Regions from separate parts of the Nonomuraea sp. NPDC050643 genome, predicted to be linked through region 1. Evidence: riboswitches for the same ligand, from Rfam matches in the RefSeq annotation. Region 1 holds a riboswitch; each other region holds the start of a gene.
What was found. Region 1 has a riboswitch for cobalamin ahead of AB0I15_RS05245 (CbtB-domain containing protein). Riboswitches for the same ligand answer to the same signal wherever they lie in the genome.

Region 1 (6,523 bases):
CTCACTCGACCTGCGCCGCTACTACCGGGTCATGGACTACTGAGGCATGAGAGTGCTCGGCTTCGGCGACAACATCGTCGACCGGTTCCTCGACCGGGGCATCGACTACCCGGGCGGGAACAGCGTCAACGTCGCCGTGTACGCCCGGCGGCTCGGCGTCGAGGCGGCGTACCTGGGGGTGTTCGGCGACGACGGGCTCGGCGGTTTCCTGCGTGACTCGATCGCCGCCGAGGGCGTGGCGGTGGACCGCTGCGTCGTACGGCGTGGCGAGAGCGGCGTCTCCCACCTGCGCGTGGACGACGGCGACCGCGTCTTCCTGGGCTGGAACGGCGGAGGCGTCACCGTGCAGGAGCCTCTCGTGCTCGACGACGACCTGCTCCGCTACGCCGGCGGCTTCGACCTCGTGCATTCGAGCGTCTACTCGCGCAGCGAATCCGAGCTGCCCAGGCTGGGCACGCTGGTCAGCTTCGACCTGTCCAGCGAGGACGACCACCGCTCCCCCGCCTACCTCGACCGCGTCTGCCCGCATGCCGACCTGGTGCTGCTGTCCTGCTCCCACCTCAGCGAGGAGGCCACCGCCGGCCTGCTCGCCGAGGCCGTACGGCGCGGCGCCCGGCTGGCGCTCGGCACCCGCGGCGTGCACGGCGCGATCGCCCACGACGGCGAGGTCACGCTGTCGGCCCCGGCCAGCCTGGCGCAGGGCATCGTGGACACGATGGGCTGCGGCGACGCGTTCCTGTCCGGGTTCGCGGTGTCGCTGCTGCGCGACGGCTGGAGCAGGGCCGCACCGGCCCGGCCTGCCATGATCGAGCGGGCGCTGCGGCTGGGCGCGGAGACGGCTCGCGGACAATGCTTCGTCGAAGGCGCTTTCGGTCACGGCCGGCCGACGCCCGTGACTAGCATTTGATGGGCCTATCAGGAACAAGGGACGAGGACCATGCCAGCTGACCGCGGCCAGGCCGGCCCGACGATCTCCGAGGTGGCCGCCGAGGCCGGCGTCGGCCGCGCCACGGCGGCCCGCACACTCGGCGGCTACGGCTACGTCAGCCCCGAGCTGCGGGCGCGGGTGCTCGCGGCGGCCGAGAAGCTGGGCTACCGGGCCAACGCGCTCGCGCGGAGCATGTCCACCGGGGTGAGTCACACGCTCGGCGTGATCGTGGCCGACATCGGCAACCCGTTCTTCGCGGGGCTGCTACGGGGCATCTCCGACACCTCGCGGGAGCGGGGGTTCGACGTGATCGTGCTGAGCACGTACGAGAACCTGGGGCAGGAGGTCGCGGCCACCAACGTGCTGATCGACAAGCGCGTGGACGGCGTCATCGTGGCCTCCGCCGCCCTCGACCGCGACCAGGTCGCCCACCTCAGGGCGGCCATCGACCGGGGCATCCCCGTCGTGCTCGTCGACCGCGCGGTGGCCGCGCTCGACCTCGACGCGGTCGTCATCGACAACCGTGAGGCGGCGCGCGAGGCCGTCGAGGTGCTCGTCGCGGCCGGGCACCGGCGCATCGGGTTCGTCTGGGGGCCGCCGGTGGCGCAGGCGCCGGCCACCAGGCGCGAACTGCTGGCGGCGGCCTCCCGCAACCTCTGGACCGACGGCGAGCGGCTGCGCGGCTACCTCGACGCGCTCGACGACGCGCACATCCCGTTCGATCCCGACCTGGTGATGGTGGGGCCGAAGACCGAGCAGCGGGTGGTGGGCGAGGTGAGCCGCATGCTGGCGCTGCCCGACCGCGTCACGGCCGTGTTCTGCACCGAGACCGACGGCATGACGGGCTCACTGCGCGCCCTGCGGAAGGCCGGGCTGTCCTATCCGGACGACGTGGCGCTGATCGGGTTCGACGACAGCGCGTGGGCGGCGGTCATGGAGCCGCCGCTGACGATGATCGCGCAGCCGGTGCACGAACTGGGGGCGAAGGCCGCCGCGGTGCTGCTCGACATCCTGGGCGGGGCCGAGCCCGCCCGCGAGATGCACACGCTGCGCTCCCGCCTCATCCAGCGCTCTTCGGTGGCGCCCCCGAGGCCGGTGCCGCCGGGGCAGGAGCCCCCGGGGCAGGTGCCGTTTCCGGCGGAGAGTCGCGACCCGTAGCCGTCCGCGCGCTGTGCCTTCCTCGGGCGTGTCAGTTGGCCGCGCTGCGGCGCAGGCCCGGTCCGGCGCCCGAGTCGTTCGCGCGTGCCGCCGCGATTAACTCGTGGTGCCGGACGACCTCGGCGATGATGAAATTCAGGAATCTCTCGGCGAAGACGGGGTCGAGTTTCGACTCCTCGGCGAGACTGCGCAACCGCCGTATTTGCCGCGCCTCCCGCTCCGGATCCGCCGGGGGCAGCTCATATTCGGCCTTCAGCCGGCCGACCTCCTGGGTGCACTTGAACCGCTCCGCGAGCAGGTGGACGAGGGCGGCATCGAGATTGTCGATGCTGTCGCGCAGCCGTTGCAGCTCTCTACGGACGTACGCATCCTGGTCAGGCTGATCCGCGGAGGAGTTTCCCATAAGGGTTTTTTACCACAATGCGACAATTGCTTAGATTGTGAAAATTCAGCCGCCGGCCATCAGGTCGGCGAAGGCGCGGGCGGCGGCGCCGGAGGTGAACAGCCGGTCCAGGCGGGCTCGCGCGAGCCGGTGCCGGAACGGTCCGGCGAGCGTGGCGTCGCCGGAGTCGTGCATCATCTCGGTCATCCAGCGGGAGAACTCCTGGTGGTTCCACACCCGCTTGAGACAGGTGGCCGAGTACGCGGCCAGCGGCCCGTCGTCGCCGTCGCGCACGGCCGCGCGGAGCGCGTGAGCGAGCACGTTCGCGTCGGCGATCGCCAGGTTCATCCCCTTGCCGCCCATGGGGGTGATGATGTGGGCGGCATCGCCGACCAGGAACAGGCGGCCGTACCGCATGGGGTCGACGACGAAGCTGCGCATCTCCACCACGGCCTTCTCCGTGATCGGCCCCGTGGGCAGGCCGTCGTCGCCCAGCCGCAGGCGTAACTGGGCCCAGACGCGCTCGTCGGTCCACTCGCCGAGCGCGTCGCCCGCCGGGCACTGGAGGTAGTAACGGCTCGCCCGCGGCCCGCGCGCGAACTGCGCCGCGAACCCGGCCGCGTGGATCCCGAAGAGCGGGTGCCGTGGCGGTGGCGCGTCGGCCAGCACGGTGAACCAGCCGATGCCGTGGTCGTAGGTGTACGTGGTCAGCTCCCCGTCCGGCACGCCGGCCCGGCTGATGCCGTGGAAGCCGTCGCAGCCCGCGACGTATCCGCAGGCGATCTCGTACGCCGCGCCGCCGGGATCGCGGTAGGTGACCCTCGGCGCGCCGCCGCTCCCGACGTCGTGGGGCATCACCTCGGCCGCGTCGAACCGCAGGTCCCCGCCGCCCGCCAGGAAGGCCCCGATGAGCCGGCCCACGAGCACCTGCTGTGGCACGATCCGCCCCGTCCTGCCGCCGGCCAGGGTGGGCAGGTCGAGGAAGTGCGGCTCGCCGTCCACCCGGATCTCCAGGAGACCGTCGTGCGGCATGCCCGCCAGCACCGAGTCTCCCAGGCCCCAGTCCTCGTACACCCGCGCGCCGTCGTGCTCCAGCACGCCCGCCCGCTGCCGCTGCTCCACATAGGACCGGCTCTGCCGCTCCAGCACCACGCACGCGACCCCGGCCCGCAGGAGCAGGTTGCCCAGGGTCAGGCCGGCCGGACCGGCTCCGATGATGACGACCTCGGTGCTCTCGCTCATGCGGCACTCCTTCGCCGATCGGCCCACTGGTCGGCATCCGACACCAAGATCGACCCATCCGCAAGCCCCCGGCACAACCGCTCGCTCCGCCTGCGCCCGGCCAGACGGACCTGCGACCACGGCGGCCAGCGCTCAGCCGGGCGAGACCGGCGATGATCTCGGCCGGAATCTCTTGCGCACCGCGGAGTCCCGTCATGTGGGAGGTGTTTGACGCGAACAGGAGGAAAGGATACGTTCCGGTAGATTTCACGGTTGTCCAAGGGAAATCCGGTGAGATGCCGGTGCGGACGCGCCACTGTATCCGGGACGTAGATCCCGGGAGCCAGGTCGCTTGGAGACCGTGACCTCGCGAAATGGGACGCGTCACCCTGAGGAGGCTCGTATGAGTGGTCTGGCCACTCCTTCCACCGTCATCCCCTTCCCCCGTCTGCGTCGCTGGCTGCTGTCCGTGCCGCTGCTGCTGCTCGTCGCCTACCTGGTGCTGATGGACAACGGCGCCATCTCCCAGACCGGCGCGTTCCTGCACGAGCTGATGCACGACGGGCGTCATCTGCTCGGCGTGCCCTGCCACTAGAGCGCGGCATGGTACGCACCCTCCTGGTCAGGGGCCTGCTTCTGGGGCTGCTGGCCGGACTCATCGCGGGCGGCTTCGCCTTCGCCTTCGGGGAGCCGCGCGTGGACAGCGCGATCGCCCTGGAAGAGGCGGCCGCCGCCACAGCGCACGAAGAGGCTCCCGACCACAGCCATGGCGAGGAGGCCGAGGTCAGCAGGCCGGCGCAGAAGGCCGGGCTGTTCCTCGCCACCGGGCTCTACGGACTCGCCGTGGGCGGGATCTTCGCCCTCGTGTACGCCGGACTGCGCGGCCGGGTCGGCCCTCGTACCGACGGGCCGCTGGCCCTGGCGGCGGCGGGGACGGCGTTCGTGGCGGTCATCCTCGTACCGTTCGTGAAATATCCAGCCAACCCTCCGGCCGTCGGAGACCCCGAGACCATCAACAGCCGGACCCTGCTCTACGTGGTCATGATCCTCGTCGGCCTGGCCGCGACGGCGATCGCGGTGGCCACGGCCCGGCGCGTCACGGCGGGGCCGTGGGCGCGGTGGGTCGCGACGGCGCTGGCGTTCCTCGTGCCGGTGGTGGCGGCCTGGGCGCTGCTGCCGTCGATCAACGAGGTGCCGGACGGCTTCCCCGCCACACTCCTGTGGGAGTTCCGGCTCGCCTCGCTCGGCACGCAGCTCGTCTTCTGGGCGGCGTTCGGCGTGCTGTTCGGCTGGGTGAGCGACAGGGCGGCGCGCGCCACGGCGTCCGCTCCCGTCGGCGCCGCGCCGGGCGGCTGACCCGGTGCTGTTCGTCCGGCTCGCCACGACGCCGGGGATGCGGACCGCCTGCTTCCCCGCCGACGAGGACGCCGACCCGGCGAGCCTGTCCAGGGCCGCCGCCCTGCGCCTGCCCGCGGGCACGGCGTGGGTCGCGCCGGCCCCGGCGGCCCGGCAGACGGCCGCCGCCATGGGGCTGGAGCCGCGCGTCGTGGCGGCGCTCGCCGAGGCGGACTGCGGCCGATGGCGCGGACTGCCGTACGGGCGGGTCGCCGAGGAGGAACCGGAGGCGCTGGCGCGATGGCTGGCCGACCCGGAGGCGGCGCCACACGGCGGCGAGAGCCTGGCGGCGATGGCGGCGCGGGTGGCGGGATGGCTCGACACGATGCGTGAAAGACCCGAGGGGGTGGTCGTCTGCGACGTGGGCGTCATCCGAGCGGCACTCGCACACGCATCAACGACCACCGCCATTGCCGCCACACCACACGCCCCGAACACCACCGCCCTGACCACCACACCCCACGCGCCGGGGAGTGTTGCTTCGCTTGCGCTCCTTGGTGCCGCGCGGTTCGACCTTGCGCCCCTGTCCACCACCGAACTGACCCACGCGCGGGACGGCTGGCGGGTCGCCCACGTCAACAGGAAGGTCGTGTCTTGATCGTCACCTATCCCTTCAGCGCCGTCGTCGGGCTCGGCGACCTGAAGCTGGCCCTGGTGCTCAACGCCGTCTCCCCCAGAGTCGGCGGGGTGCTCGTACGCGGGGAGAAGGGGACGGCCAAGTCCACCATCGTGCGGGCGCTGGCGGCCCAGCTCCCGGCCGTGGACGTGGTGCCCGGCTGCCGGTTCGCGTGCGACCCGGCAGCCCCCGACCCCGGGTGCCCGGACGGCCCCCATGAGCCCGGCGCCCAGCGGTTGCGGCGCCCGGCCGCGCTGGTCGAGCTGCCGGTCGGCGCCTCGGAGGACCGCCTGGTCGGCTCGCTGGACGTGGAACGGGCACTGACCGAGGGCGTGAAGGCGTTCGAACCGGGCCTGCTGGCCGCGGCGCACCGCGGGGTCCTGTACGTGGACGAGGTCAACCTCCTCCACGACCACCTCGTGGACCTGCTGCTCGACGCGGCCGCCCTGGGCACGTGCTATGTGGAGCGGGAGTCGGTGTCGGTACGGCACGCCGCCCGCTTCCTCCTGGTGGGCACCATGAACCCCGAGGAGGGCGAGCTGCGCCCGCAGTTGCTCGACAGGTTCGGGCTGACGGTCGAGGTGAAGGCGTCGCGGGATCCCGGGGAGCGGGCGGAGGTGGTACGGCGGCGGCTGGCGTTCGAGGCCGGGCCCGAGGCGTTCGCCGATCGGTGGGCCGCGGAGGAGTCGGCGCTGGCCGGACGGATCGCGCGGGCCCGCGCCCGGGTGCCCGACGTGCGGTTGCCCGACGCGCGCCTGCGGCAGATCGCCACGGTGTGCGCGGCCTTCGAGGTGGACGGGTTGCGAGCGGACCTGGTCACGGC
Region 2 (6,523 bases), on a different contig from region 1:
CTCCGACGTGGCCGCGCTGGTCCGCTACACGCGCCAGGTCGTGCACCTGGAGGACGGCGAGCTGGCCGTGCTCAAGGCCGACGGCTTCCACACCTTCGCCAGCGACGCCCGCGAGACGGCCAAGGAGCCGCTGACCGTCGACTGGGACGCCGGGCACTACGACACCGGCGGCTACGAGCACTACCTGCTCAAGGAGATCTCCGAGCAGCCCGAGACGATCACCCGGACCATGAGCGGCCGGCTCGACGAGCGCTTCCACGTCGCCCACCTCGGCGGGCTCAACATGGACGCCCGCGAGATGCGCGGCTTCCGGCGGGTGAAGATCATCGGCTGCGGGTCGGCCTACTACTCGGGCCAGATCGGGGCGCAGCTCATCGAGGAGCTGGCGCGCATCCCGGCCGACGCCGAGCCGGCCAGCGAGTTCCGCTACCGCAACCCGGTCGTCGACCCCGACACGCTCTACGTCGCGATCAGCCAGTCGGGCGAGACCTACGACACGCTCGCCGCCGTGCAGGAGCTCAAGCGCAAGGGCGGCCGGGTCATCGGCATCGTCAACGCCGTGGGCAGCGCCATCGCCCGCGAGGTCGACGGCGGCATCTACCTGCACGCCGGTCCCGAGGTCTCGGTGGCCTCGACCAAGGCGTTCACCTCGACCTCGGTGGCGTTCGCGCTGCTCGCGCTGCACCTGGGCCGGGTGCGCGACCTGTCGCCCGCCGACGGGCGGCGCATCGTGGAGGGCCTGCGCCGGCTGCCCGGCCAGATCGAGCAGATCATCGGACAGGGCGAGGCGATCGCCGAGCTGGCCAAGAAGTACGCCCAGCACCCGAGCATGATGTTCGTCGGCCGGGTCCGCGGCTACCCGGTGGCCAGGGAGGGCGCGCAGAAGCTCAAGGAGATCTCGTACGTGCACGCCGAGGCCTATCCGGCCAGCGAGCTCAAGCACGGCCCGCTCGCGCTGATCGGCCCCGACATGCCGACGGTCGCGATCGTCCCCGACGACGAGCTGCTCGACAAGAACCTCACCACGCTGGGCGAGATCCGTGCCCGCGGCGGCCGGGTGCTCATGGTCGGCCACCGCGAGCCCGACGCCAAGCTGGCCGACGACGTGATCGTGATCCCGAAGAACGAGATCGAGCTCGACCCGATCCTGCTCACGATCCCGCTGCAGCTCCTCGCGTACCACGCGGCCGTGGCTCTCGGCAGGGATGTGGACAAGCCTCGCAATCTAGCCAAGAGCGTCACGGTCGAGTAGTTCTCTCGAATTCGGCGCAAACTATCGTTATCTCGCTGCGGACGACATAAATTCGATACTGTGCGGCAGTTCGACCATCAGCGGCCCAATCCCGCACGCATGTACGACTACATGCTCGGCGGGAAGGACAACTTCGCGGTCGACCGCCAGGCCATCGACCAGCTCGCCGAGCTGATCCCGGAGGCGGTCGCGCTGGCCCGCGCGAACCGGGCCTTCCTGCAGCGTGCCGTACGTTATGTGACCCGCGCCGGGGTCTGCCAGTTCCTCGACCTCGGCAGCGGGCTGCCCACCCAGGGCAGCGCGCACGAGGTGGCCCCCGATGCCAGAGTGGTCTACGTCGATCATGATCCGGTGGTCGCCGCCCACGCCACGGCCCTGCTCAGGCACTCCTGCCCGGACAGGGCCTTCTTCGTCCACGCCGACCTGCTGGACGCCGCCGACGTGCTGGCCCAGGCCGTCGGCTTCCTGGACCTGAACCGGCCCGTCGGGGTGCTGCTGGTGTCGATCCTGCACTTCCTGCCCGACTCCGCGGGGCCGAGCCAGGCGATGGCGGTGCTGCGCGAGCGGATGGCGCCGGGCAGCTTCCTGGTGATCTCCCACGCCACGACGATGGGCCGGCTGGAGGACGAGGAGCGGACCACGGGCATGTACCGGAACGTGTCGGCGGGCGGCGGCACCGACCGCACCCCGGCCGAGATCCGCGCGTTCTTCGGGGATTTCCCGCTCGAGCCGCCCGGTCTCGTCCAGGCCACCGACTGGCGTCCCGACCGGCCCAAGCTGGTGGGCGACTGGTCGTTGCCCTCTTCTCTCATGGCCGGAGTCGGCAAGAAGAAGAACGGTTGAACCATTCACCATCTCCATACGTGTGATGAAGGCGAACCACGCACGTGTCGTTGTCTTCATCGGCAGATGGGAATCAGCCAATGTTCCACCGCACGCTCGCCCTGGTTTTCGGCGCCCTGCTCGGCGCCTCCCTCCTCACCGGCCCCGCATCGGCCGCGACGGACACCACCCCGCCCAGCGTCCCGACGCTTCTGACCGTCTTCGAACAGCCATTCCTCGAGTTGATGTTCAGCTACTCGCTCTCGACGGACAATGTCACGCCGAAGGCCGGCATCACGTACGAGCTGTATCTCGACGGCGTGTTCGAGAGCGACATCAACCCCTTCATCCGTCCCCAATTCCCGAACATCTCGGTGGCCTTCGCGTACGCCGACGAGCCCGGCCCCGTCACGCTCACGCTGCTGGCGGTGGACGCGGCGGGGAACAAGTCCGGGCTGAGCAACGCGATCACCGTCACAGCAGTCCAATAAAAACCCGAAAAATCACGACATCGTAGTCCAAGGCGGCGATGTGTAACTCCGCGTAATGTGTCAATAACTTCTCGTAATGGGATGCTCGGGGGAGTAGGCACATGCGGCGTCGGCGGTTCTTGGCATGGGGGCTCGGTGTGGCGGCGGGTGCCGCGGCGTGCGCGTCCGGGTGCGGCATGGAACGCGTCACCGGCGGCGCCGCGCCGCTCCTCCGCTTCTCGATCAGCCCCGGCGGGCGCCGCTGGACTCATGTGGGGGAGGCGTTCGCCGGGGCGGCCCGCGCGGCCGGGTTCGCCACCGGGGCGGGCACGACGATCACCGTGACCGGCCTGGCCGCGCTGGCCGCCGCCGAGCTCAACAACGGCCAGACCCTGCTCGACGCCGCCACCCCGCTGGCCAGGCTCAGCGGCGAGATCGAGGTCGTGGTGGTGCGCGCGGGCTCGCCTCTCAGGGACTTCGACGACTTCGGTGCCCAGCTCCTCGCCCGGCCCGGCCAGACGCCGCTGGCCGGCGGGCCGCAGGCCGAGCCCGACCACCTGCTGTTCGGCCTGATCGCCAAGGGCCTCGGCGCCGACACCCGGCAGGTCGACTACACCGGCTACCCCACCAGCACCGGAGCCGTCACCGCGCTGCTCGCCGGCAAGGTGGCCGCCGCCGCCGGCCTGCTCGCCGACTGGCGCGAGCACATCGGCAGGGGCCGCGTCGTGGCGCTGGCGGTGTCCTCGGCCGAGCGGGTCCCGGACCTGGACGCGCCGACGCTCCTGGAGGCCGGCGTACGGGTGGACTTCGCGGACTGGGTGGCTGCCTTCGGCCCCGACCGCATGCCCGCCGAGAGCCGCGAGCGGGCCGTCCGCATGTGCGACGAGGTGATGGACTCGCACGCGTGGCAGGCGGCCTGCCGGGCCGCGGGCTGGTTGCCGATCCCGCTCACCGGCGACGACTTCACCCGCTGGCTCGGCTCCGAGATCGAGCGCACCCGCGCCGTGCTGCGGGACCTCGGCTTGATCGACGCCACCAAGGCCACAACATGCTGGGGTAGTTGCGGGAACGGCCACTAGATGTAGGATCCTGCTCGTCGCTGGTTCGCCTTTTCGGAGGCGGAGCAAAAGGGAACCCGGTGAGATTCCGGGGCTGCCCCGCAGCGGTGAGCGGGAACGACCGCCGTCATGAGCACTGGAGAGATCCGGGAAGCGACGGCCAGTAGGAGCCTTGGAGCACGCCCGCGAGCCCGAAGACCTGCCAGCGGCATGCCGTCAGGCATGCAGTGTTCAGGGCCTCGAGGGTGGGCCAGGCGCGACGCGGCCGATCCGTGCCGTCGTGCTCTTGGCGTGCCCTCGCGGGGGAGTGAGCTCGCGAGGAGAGAGAGCACGTGACGCAGATCGTTGAGGTTGACCGCCGCCTGGCCATCGAGGAGGCCGCGGCCCGGGTGATCGCGGACCCGGCCAACTCCCGGGTCGCCGCCCGGCTGCTGGCCGAGGAGATCGCCGACGAGGCGGCCGGGCACGGGGTGCGGTCGTTCTCCGAGTCCATCGCCGCCACCCACGCGGCCGGGCTCATCCAGGACGGGCTCGCCGAGTTCGTCGCCGCGCACGCCGCCGAGCTGGACGCGCTGGTCTCGGGCGAGGCGGACGAGCGGTTCGAGTATTTCGGGCTGCGCACGGTCTACGACCGCTACCTGCTGCGCCACCCCGAGACGCGGGCGGTGCTGGAGCGGCCGCAGCACTTCTTCCTCCGCGTGGCCTGCGGTCTGTCGGAGACGGTGGCCGAGGCGGCCGAGCTGTACGCGCTCATGTCCACGCTGTCGTACCTGCCCAGCTCGCCCACCCTGTTCAACTCCGGCGCGCGCCGCCCGCAACTGTCGTCGTGCTTCCTGCTCGACTCGCCGCGCGACGAGCTGGAGGCCATCTACGACCGGTACGGGCAGGTGGCGCGCCTGTCCAAGTACGCCGGCGGCATCGGCGTCTCCTGGACCCGGGTACGCTCGCGCGGCTCCCTGATCAGGGGCACGAACGGCCACTCCAACGGCATCGTGCCCTGGCTGCGCACGCTGGACTCGTCGGTGGCGGCGGTCAACCAGGGCGGGCGGCGCAAGGGCGCGGCCTGCGTCTACCTGGAGACCTGGCACGCCGACATCGAGGAGTTCCTCGAACTGCGCGACAACACCGGCGAGGACGCCCGCCGCACCCACAACCTGAACCTGGCCAACTGGGTGCCCGACGAGTTCATGCGCCGCGTCGAGGCGGACGAGACATGGTCGCTGTTCGACCCGAAGGAGGTGCCCGACCTCACCGACCTGTACGGGGAGGCGTTCACGGCCGCGTACCGCGCGTACGAGGCCGAGGGCCGTTTCACCCGCCAGATCCCCGCCCGGACCCTGTACGGCCGCATGATGCGCACGCTCGCCCAGACCGGCAACGGCTGGATGACGTTCAAGGACGCCGCCAACCGCACCTCCAACCAGACCGCCCGCCCCGGGAACGTCATCCACCTGTCGAACCTGTGCACCGAGATCCTCGAGGTCACCAGCGACGCCGAGACCGCGGTCTGCAACCTCGGCTCGGTCAACCTGGCCGCGCACCTGACCGGCGGCGAGATCGACTGGGACCGGCTGCGCGCGACCGTCCGCACGGCCGTGCGCTTCCTCGACCGCACCATCGACCTCGGCTTCTACCCGACGCCCGAGGCGGAGGCGGCCAACAAGCGCTGGCGGCCGATCGGGCTCGGCGTGATGGGGCTGGCGGACGTGTTCTTCACGCTGCGGCTGCCGTTCGACTCGCCGCGGGCGCTGGAGCTGTCCACCAGGATCGCCGAGGAGATCGCGCTGGCCGCGTACGACACCTCGGCCGACCTGGCCGTCGAGCGCGGGCGGCACCCGTCGTACGCCGACACGCGGGCGGCCGGGGGAGTGCTGCACCCCGACCACTACCCGGTGACGGGGTCGCCGCGCTGGGACGCGCTCCGCGACAAGATCGCCCGTACCGGCCTGCGGAACTCGCTCATGGTCGCCATCGCGCCCACCGCGACGATCGCCTCCATCGCCGGCTGCTACGAGTGCATCGAGCCGCAGGTGTCCAACGTGTTCAAGCGCGAGACCCTGTCCGGCGAGTTCCTCCAGGTCAACCGCTATCTGGTGGCCGACCTGCAGGCGCGCGGGCTGTGGACGCAGCAGCTTCGCGACGACCTCAAGCGCGCCGACGGCTCGGTGCAGACGGTGCCCGGCATCCCCGGCGACCTCAAACTCCTCTACCGCACGGCCTGGGAGCTGCCGCAGAAGGCGCTGATCGACCTGGCGGCCGCGCGGCAGCCGTACATCGACCAGTCGCAGTCGCTCAACCTCTTCATGGCCAGCCCCACCATCGGCAAGCTCTCGTCGATGTACGCCTACGCCTGGAAGCAGGGCCTCAAGACCACGTACTACCTGCGCTCCCGCCCTGCCACGCGCATCGCCCAGACCACGGTGGCGGCGACCGTCTCGGCGGAGGCGGTCGCCTGCTCCCTCGAGAACCCCGAAACCTGCGAAGCCTGCCAGTAAAGGAGATCTTGTGCTGCTCGACCCCGGCATGGACCTCACCCTCCGGCCCATGCGCTATCCGGACTTCTACGAGCGCTACCGCGCCGCCATCCGCAACACCTGGACCGTCGAGGAGGTGGACCTGCACAACGACCTCGCCGACCTGGCCAGGATGACGCCGCAGGAGCGCCACCTGATCAACCGCCTGGTCGCCTTCTTCGCCACCGGCGACTCCATCGTGGCCAACAACCTCGTGCTCAACCTCTACCAGCACGTCAACGCCCCGGAAGCGCGCCTCTACCTGAGCAGGCAGCTCTTCGAGGAGGCGGTGCACGTGCAGTTCTACCTGACGCTGCTGGACACGTACCTGCCCGATCCGGACGAGCGGGTCAAGGCGTTCGCCGCGATCGAGCACATCCCGTCGATCCGCGACAAGGCCGAGTTCTG
Region 3 (5,289 bases), on a different contig from region 1:
ACTATAACAGTAGGTTTTGTCGAAAATCTCTCTGGGGTAGTTTTCGCCTATTGTACGGTTTCTGTGACTTTTGGACACTTTGGGGTCGAACGCGGGTCAGGCACGGTCATACCGCATGACCATCACCTGGGAGGGACGCCGAGCCCGTCGCGTACGGTGCGGGCGGCGGTGACCATGTTGCGCAGGGCCGACTCGATCTCGGACTGTTCGCGCATCCGCAGCCCGCAGTCCGGATTCACCCAGAGCCGTTCGGGCCGGATCGAGCGGAGCAGCCGGCGCAGCGCCCGCTCCATCTCGCCGGGCTCCGGGACGGTGGGGGAGCGGCTGTCGTACACGCCCGGCCCGACACCGCCCCGCAGCAGGGCGGCGCGGGGCCCGTCCGGCGGCGTCGCGCCGGAGTGGGCCGCCTCGACGCTGGTGACGTCGGCGTCCAGGGCGTCGATGGCGGCCACCACCTCCTGCGACCACGACTGGCAGATGTGCGTGTGCACCTGGGTGGTGTCGGCGATGCCCGAGGTGGCCAGCCGGAACACGCCGACGGCCCAGGACAGGTAGAACGCGCGCTCGGCCTGGCGCAGCGGCAGCAGGTCGCGCAGCGAGGGCTCGTCCACCTGGACGACGCCGATGCCGGCGGCCTCGAGGTCGTGGATCTCGTCGCGCAGCGCGAGCGCGAGCTGCCGGGCGATGTCGGCCCGGGGCAGGTCGGTACGGGCGAACGAGCGGGCCAGCATGGTGACCGGGCCGGTGAGCACACCCTTGACCGGCCGGTCGGTGAGCGACTGGGCGTAGGTCGTCCAGCGCACGGTCATCGGCGCCGGGCGGGAGACGTCGCCGTACAGGATGGGTGGGCGCACGCACTGTGTGCCGAGGGTCTGGACCCAGCCCTCCCGGGTGACGGCGAAGCCGCGCAGCCGCTCGGCGAAGTAGGTGACCATGTCCTCGCGTTCGGGCTCGCCGTGCACGAGCACGTCGAGGCCGAGCCGTTCCTGGAAGGTGATCACGCGCTCGATCTCGGCGCCCACCACGCCCTCGTAGCCGGCCTCGTCGATCCGGCCAGCGCGCAGGTCCGCCCGTGCCCGGCGGACCTGCTCGGAGGCGGGGAACGAGCCGATCGTGGTCGTGGCCAGGGACGGCAGCCGGAAGCTGCGGCGCTGGGCCGCGGATCTGACGGACCGGTCCGCCCGGGGACGGCCCGTCCAGGTGACGGAAGCGCCCGGGCACGGCGTCCACCAGGACGGCGGTGTCGAGCACCTGGTCGTAGAAGGAGAAGGTGCCGGCGGGGATCTGGCCGAGACCGGCCGCGCGCAGGTCCGTCCAGACCGACCGGCGCAGCCGCGCGCCCGCCCGCAGCAGCCCGGCGGCGTCCAGGCGGCCCGCCCAGTAGTCCTCCGTGGCCGTGCTCAGCTCGTGCCGGGGTCCGATGCGGGGGTAGCCGAGCACAGTGGTGCCGGGCACGGGCGATGTCATGACTGCTCTTTCTCGTCGGTGGTCGAGGACGGGCGAGGGCCCGGAGAACCGGGCCCCGCCCGGGTCAGCCGGCCTTGAAACCGGTGACCTCGGTACGGATCCGGCGGGCGGCGGCGACCAGGTTCTCCAGCGAGGCGCGCACCTCGGGCCGGCCGCAGGTCTTCAGCCCGCAGCCGGGGTTGGCCCACAGACGGTCGGCGGGGATGGCGCGGCCGGCCCAGTGGCCCTCGACGGCCATGGAACTCTCCTTCGCGAGTCACGGGAGACCTCGACGGATTCCCGGGGCGAAGGGCGCGACCGCAGGGCGGGCATGAGGCCTGCCCGCGGGTCCGCCCGGCCCGCCCTCGAGGCCGTCGACGTCGCCGCACGCGGGGTGCGCGCGGGCAGTGGCAGGTCTTCGGACTCGTGGGCGTCCTGCTCTTGTCCTACTGGCCGTCGCTTCCCCGGTCTCGTGAGGCCGAGTGCTGATGACGGCGGTCGTTCCCACTCACCGCTGCGGGGCAGTCCCGGAGTCGCACCGGGTTCCCTCTTGCGACGCGTCTGCCTGGCGGGCAGGGCGAACCGACTGCAGCACCCACCTTAGGGCGCGGACGATCCACCGGTGACGTCAGGTCCGGCGAAGGCTGTGAGAGCATGCGGGTGAAGGCGACGGCGGACGAGGAAGCCGGTGCGATCCCGGCGCGGTCCCGCCACTGTGATCGGTGAGCGATCCCCGAGCTGAGGCCACTGCCCGAGGGCGGGAAGGCCGGGGTGAGCGTCGACCCGAGAGCCAGGAGACTCACGCGGTCGCCTCCTCGGAGGATTTGGGGCGGATCTCCCCAAGAGAGGACGGTGACGGCCATGCCGTACGGGGCGCTGCTGCTGCGCGCGCTGTGCGCCGGATACCCGGCCGGGGGCGGGCGTCCCGAGCGACGCGTGCTGGAGGGGCTGGCCGCCGTCGCCCTTCCTGGGGAGCTGACCGTGCTCGTCGGCCCGGCGGGCGCCGGCAAGTCCACCCTGTTGCGCACCATGGCCGCCCTGCAGCCCGCGCTGTCGGGCGAGGTGCTGACCGTCGGGTCGCCTCCCGCGCTCGTACCGGCCGCCGACCTCTCCGCCTGGGAGCGGGTGCCGGCGGCCGACGCTTTGGCGCGGGGGCCGGCGGCCATCCTGCTGGACGAGCCGGCCGCCTCGCTCGACGCCGCCTCCCGGGACGCGTTCATGGACCGGCTGCGGCGGCTGGCCGGGCGGCGTCACCTGGTGATCGTGGCCTCCACGGACGACCTCGCACTCGCGCTGCGCGTCGCCGACCGCGTCTGGCTGCTCGAACCCGGCGGCGCCCTGCGCTCCGAAACCCCGCAGGAGCTGAGACCGACAGGGCCGCCCGGCACGCCGCCCGACGGCGGGGAGCTTCGCTGCGGCACTCCGGCGTCCGAGGGAGGCGGGTTCGCGTCCGACGCCGGCGAGCTCTGCTGCGACCCGGCGTCCGACGGCGGCCTCGGGTCCGACGATGGCGAGCTGTCCTGCGATCCGGTGGTGACCGGGCCGCTGGTCGCGGAGGAGCGCGTGCTTGCCACGGCCGTCGCGGACGTCGGCTCGCTCGGTGGCTACTTCGACCTTGCGCCGCCGGGTGCGGGGGAGTCCGGCGAGGGGGGCTGGCGCCCGCTCTCCGACCTGTTCGCCGGGTCCCCCGCGCTGGCTGCGAAGATCGACGAGGTCGCGGAGCGGCTGGGCACCTCCGAGGCCAGGATCGCCGCGTCCATCCTGTTCCAGGGGCTGGCGGCGCGTCTGTGGTCGCCGCCGTTCGGTGTGGCGGTCGCCCACGGCCTGCTGCTCGACCTCGCCCCGGCCGACCTGTGGTGGCGGCCCGTCCCCAGCGGCCCGCTGCCGCTGCGCACGACCCGCCTGTCAGGGCGGCACGTACGCGATTCAGAGAGGCACGTACGCGATCCCGGGCGGTCGGCGGCCTGGCTCTACCAGCGCGTGGTCACCGGTCAGCTCGAACCGCTGGCCGAAAGCGTCGCCGGGCTCGTCAAGCTGGCACCTGGGCTGCTGTGGGGCAACGCCGCCTCCGCGCTGGCCGGCACCGTCCGCGCCGTGGCCCGGTGGCGTCCGGACCTGGCGGGGACGGCGGCCGGCCTGGGCCGCGAGCTCCTGGAGATCGGACGGCTGCGCGGCACCGGCGTGCTGGCCGAGCCCGCGCCCGCCCAGCCGTTCTTCGTCCGGCGTAGCTGCTGCCTGTACTACCGCCTGCCCGGCGGCGGCAAGTGCGGCGACTGCTCCCTCATCCCCGACGAGGCCCGCCGCGCGGATTGGGCGCGGACGATCCGAGAGGCCGGACAAACCTCGTAGCCGCCTTGGGGCGGGACCGGGGCGTTCAGAGTGCCGGCCGGCGGCGAGCGTTCAGGGTGCCGGCCGGGCAGCGTGCGCTCAGGGTGTCGGCCGGCAGGCCGGCGTGACGGGAACGTCCTGGTGGAGGGCCGCCAGGAGCGGCCACGTCGAGGCGGCCATCTCGGCGGGCGGATGCGGGCAGCCGCGCCGGAGCCACTCGGCGGCCACGCCGATGAGCGCACCGGCGATGAAGGCGGCCGGCACGTCGAGCGGCACACCACCCTCCGAGCCGGCGGGTTGCGGCAGGTCGGCGGATCCCGGCGCGGCAGCCCCGGTCGCGGTGCGGCGGGCAGCGGTGCCAGGGATGGAGGTGCCGGGGACGGTGGTGCCGGGGACGGTGGTGCCGGGGTCAGCGGTCCGGCGGGGGGTGGTGCGGGGGGCGGCGCCTTGGTGGGCGGCGGTGTGGACGGCCTCGGTGATGCGGCGGAGGACGTGGTCGATGACGCGGGCGCTGCCGTGCGGCCCCAGCAGGCTGCGGTAGAGGCCGGCGTGCTCGGCGAGGCTGGCGAAGAAGGACTGCAGCGACCGCGTCGGATCCTGGCCGTGGTCGGCCGGGTCGAGGGCGGGCAGGGACTCGATCAGGTCGTCGATCATGGCGGTGCAGGCGGCCTCGGCCAGCTCGTGCACGTCGCGGTAGTGGTCGTAGAAGGCCGACCGGCTCACCTCCGCGCGCTCGGCGACGTCGGCGATGCTGATCTGGGACAGATCCCGATCCTCGACGAGCCGGATCAGGGTGCGTTGCAGGGCCGCCTGGGTGCGCCGCACGCGCCGGTCGATCCTCGGGGCGTTGCTGTCTCCGGCCGTGACCACGCCTGTCACCCTAGCATCACCCAACATCTGTAGGAATTCTTGCAGACGTAAGATAACTTGCGGATGTAAGCAAACTTGGAGAGCTGACACCATGACGAAGACTCTCGGACTCATCGGCACCGGCATGATCGGCAGCGCGCTGGCCCGCCTCGCGGTCGCCGCCGGCCTGGACGTCGTCCTGAGCAACTCCCGTGGCCCCGACACCCTCGCCGGCCTCGTGACCGAGCTCGGCGCACAAGCCCGCGCGGCCACACCCGCCGAGGCCGCCGAAGCGGGCGACCTGGTGGTGGCGACCGTTCCGCTGCGCGCCTACGATCGGCTGCCCGCCGCCGCTCTGGCGGGCAGGACCGTGATCGACACGATGAACTACTATCCCGAGCGCGACGGCCGCATCGCCGAGCTGGACGCGGGCGAGCTGACCTCCAGCGCCCTGGTCCAGCGGCACCTGGCCGGCTCACGGGTGGTCAAGGCGTTCAACAACATCGACTTCCACCGCCTGTTCACCCACGCCCGGCCCGCGGGCGCGCCCGACCGCAGCGCCCTGCCCGTCGCCGGTGACGACCCGGCCGCCAAGGCCGACGTGGCCGCGTTGCTGGACGCCCTCGGCTACGACACGGTGGACACCGGCACCCTGGCCGAGAGCTG

Region 2: linked by a shared signal. The riboswitch ahead of AB0I15_RS42015 (ribonucleoside-diphosphate reductase subunit alpha) and the one ahead of AB0I15_RS05245 (CbtB-domain containing protein) in region 1 are both predicted to bind cobalamin.
Region 3: linked by a shared signal. The riboswitch ahead of AB0I15_RS46730 (ATP-binding cassette domain-containing protein) and the one ahead of AB0I15_RS05245 (CbtB-domain containing protein) in region 1 are both predicted to bind cobalamin.

Annotation. Positions count from the first base shown of each region.
Region 1 is NZ_JBFAIM010000003.1:225,388-231,910, reverse strand. Features, by position in the region: gene AB0I15_RS05270 (SIS domain-containing protein) at 1-43, shown strand, start outside; gene AB0I15_RS05265 (PfkB family carbohydrate kinase) at 47-907, shown strand; gene AB0I15_RS05260 (LacI family DNA-binding transcriptional regulator) at 938-2,086, shown strand; gene AB0I15_RS05255 (chorismate mutase) at 2,118-2,489, opposite strand; gene AB0I15_RS05250 (4-hydroxybenzoate 3-monooxygenase) at 2,535-3,710, opposite strand; cobalamin riboswitch at 3,931-4,060, shown strand; gene AB0I15_RS05245 (CbtB-domain containing protein) at 4,093-4,284, shown strand; gene AB0I15_RS05240 (CbtA family protein) at 4,293-5,045, shown strand; gene AB0I15_RS05235 (histidine phosphatase family protein) at 5,050-5,682, shown strand; gene AB0I15_RS05230 (VWA domain-containing protein) at 5,679-6,523, shown strand, end outside.
Region 2 is NZ_JBFAIM010000044.1:14,943-21,465, forward strand. Features, by position in the region: gene glmS (glutamine--fructose-6-phosphate transaminase (isomerizing)) at 1-1,252, shown strand, start outside; gene AB0I15_RS42000 (SAM-dependent methyltransferase) at 1,313-2,095, shown strand; gene AB0I15_RS42005 (hypothetical protein) at 2,176-2,565, shown strand; gene AB0I15_RS42010 (tripartite tricarboxylate transporter substrate-binding protein) at 2,742-3,623, shown strand; cobalamin riboswitch at 3,628-3,824, shown strand; gene AB0I15_RS42015 (ribonucleoside-diphosphate reductase subunit alpha) at 3,935-6,097, shown strand; gene AB0I15_RS42020 (ribonucleotide-diphosphate reductase subunit beta) at 6,108-6,523, shown strand, end outside.
Region 3 is NZ_JBFAIM010000053.1:38,567-43,855, forward strand. Features, by position in the region: gene AB0I15_RS46715 (hypothetical protein) at 123-1,136, opposite strand; partial or broken gene AB0I15_RS46720 (hypothetical protein) at 1,261-1,467, opposite strand; gene AB0I15_RS46725 (hypothetical protein) at 1,532-1,705, opposite strand; cobalamin riboswitch at 1,838-2,048, opposite strand; cobalamin riboswitch at 2,123-2,247, shown strand; gene AB0I15_RS46730 (ATP-binding cassette domain-containing protein) at 2,308-3,795, shown strand; gene AB0I15_RS46735 (TetR/AcrR family transcriptional regulator) at 3,874-4,644, opposite strand; gene AB0I15_RS46740 (NAD(P)-binding domain-containing protein) at 4,736-5,289, shown strand, end outside.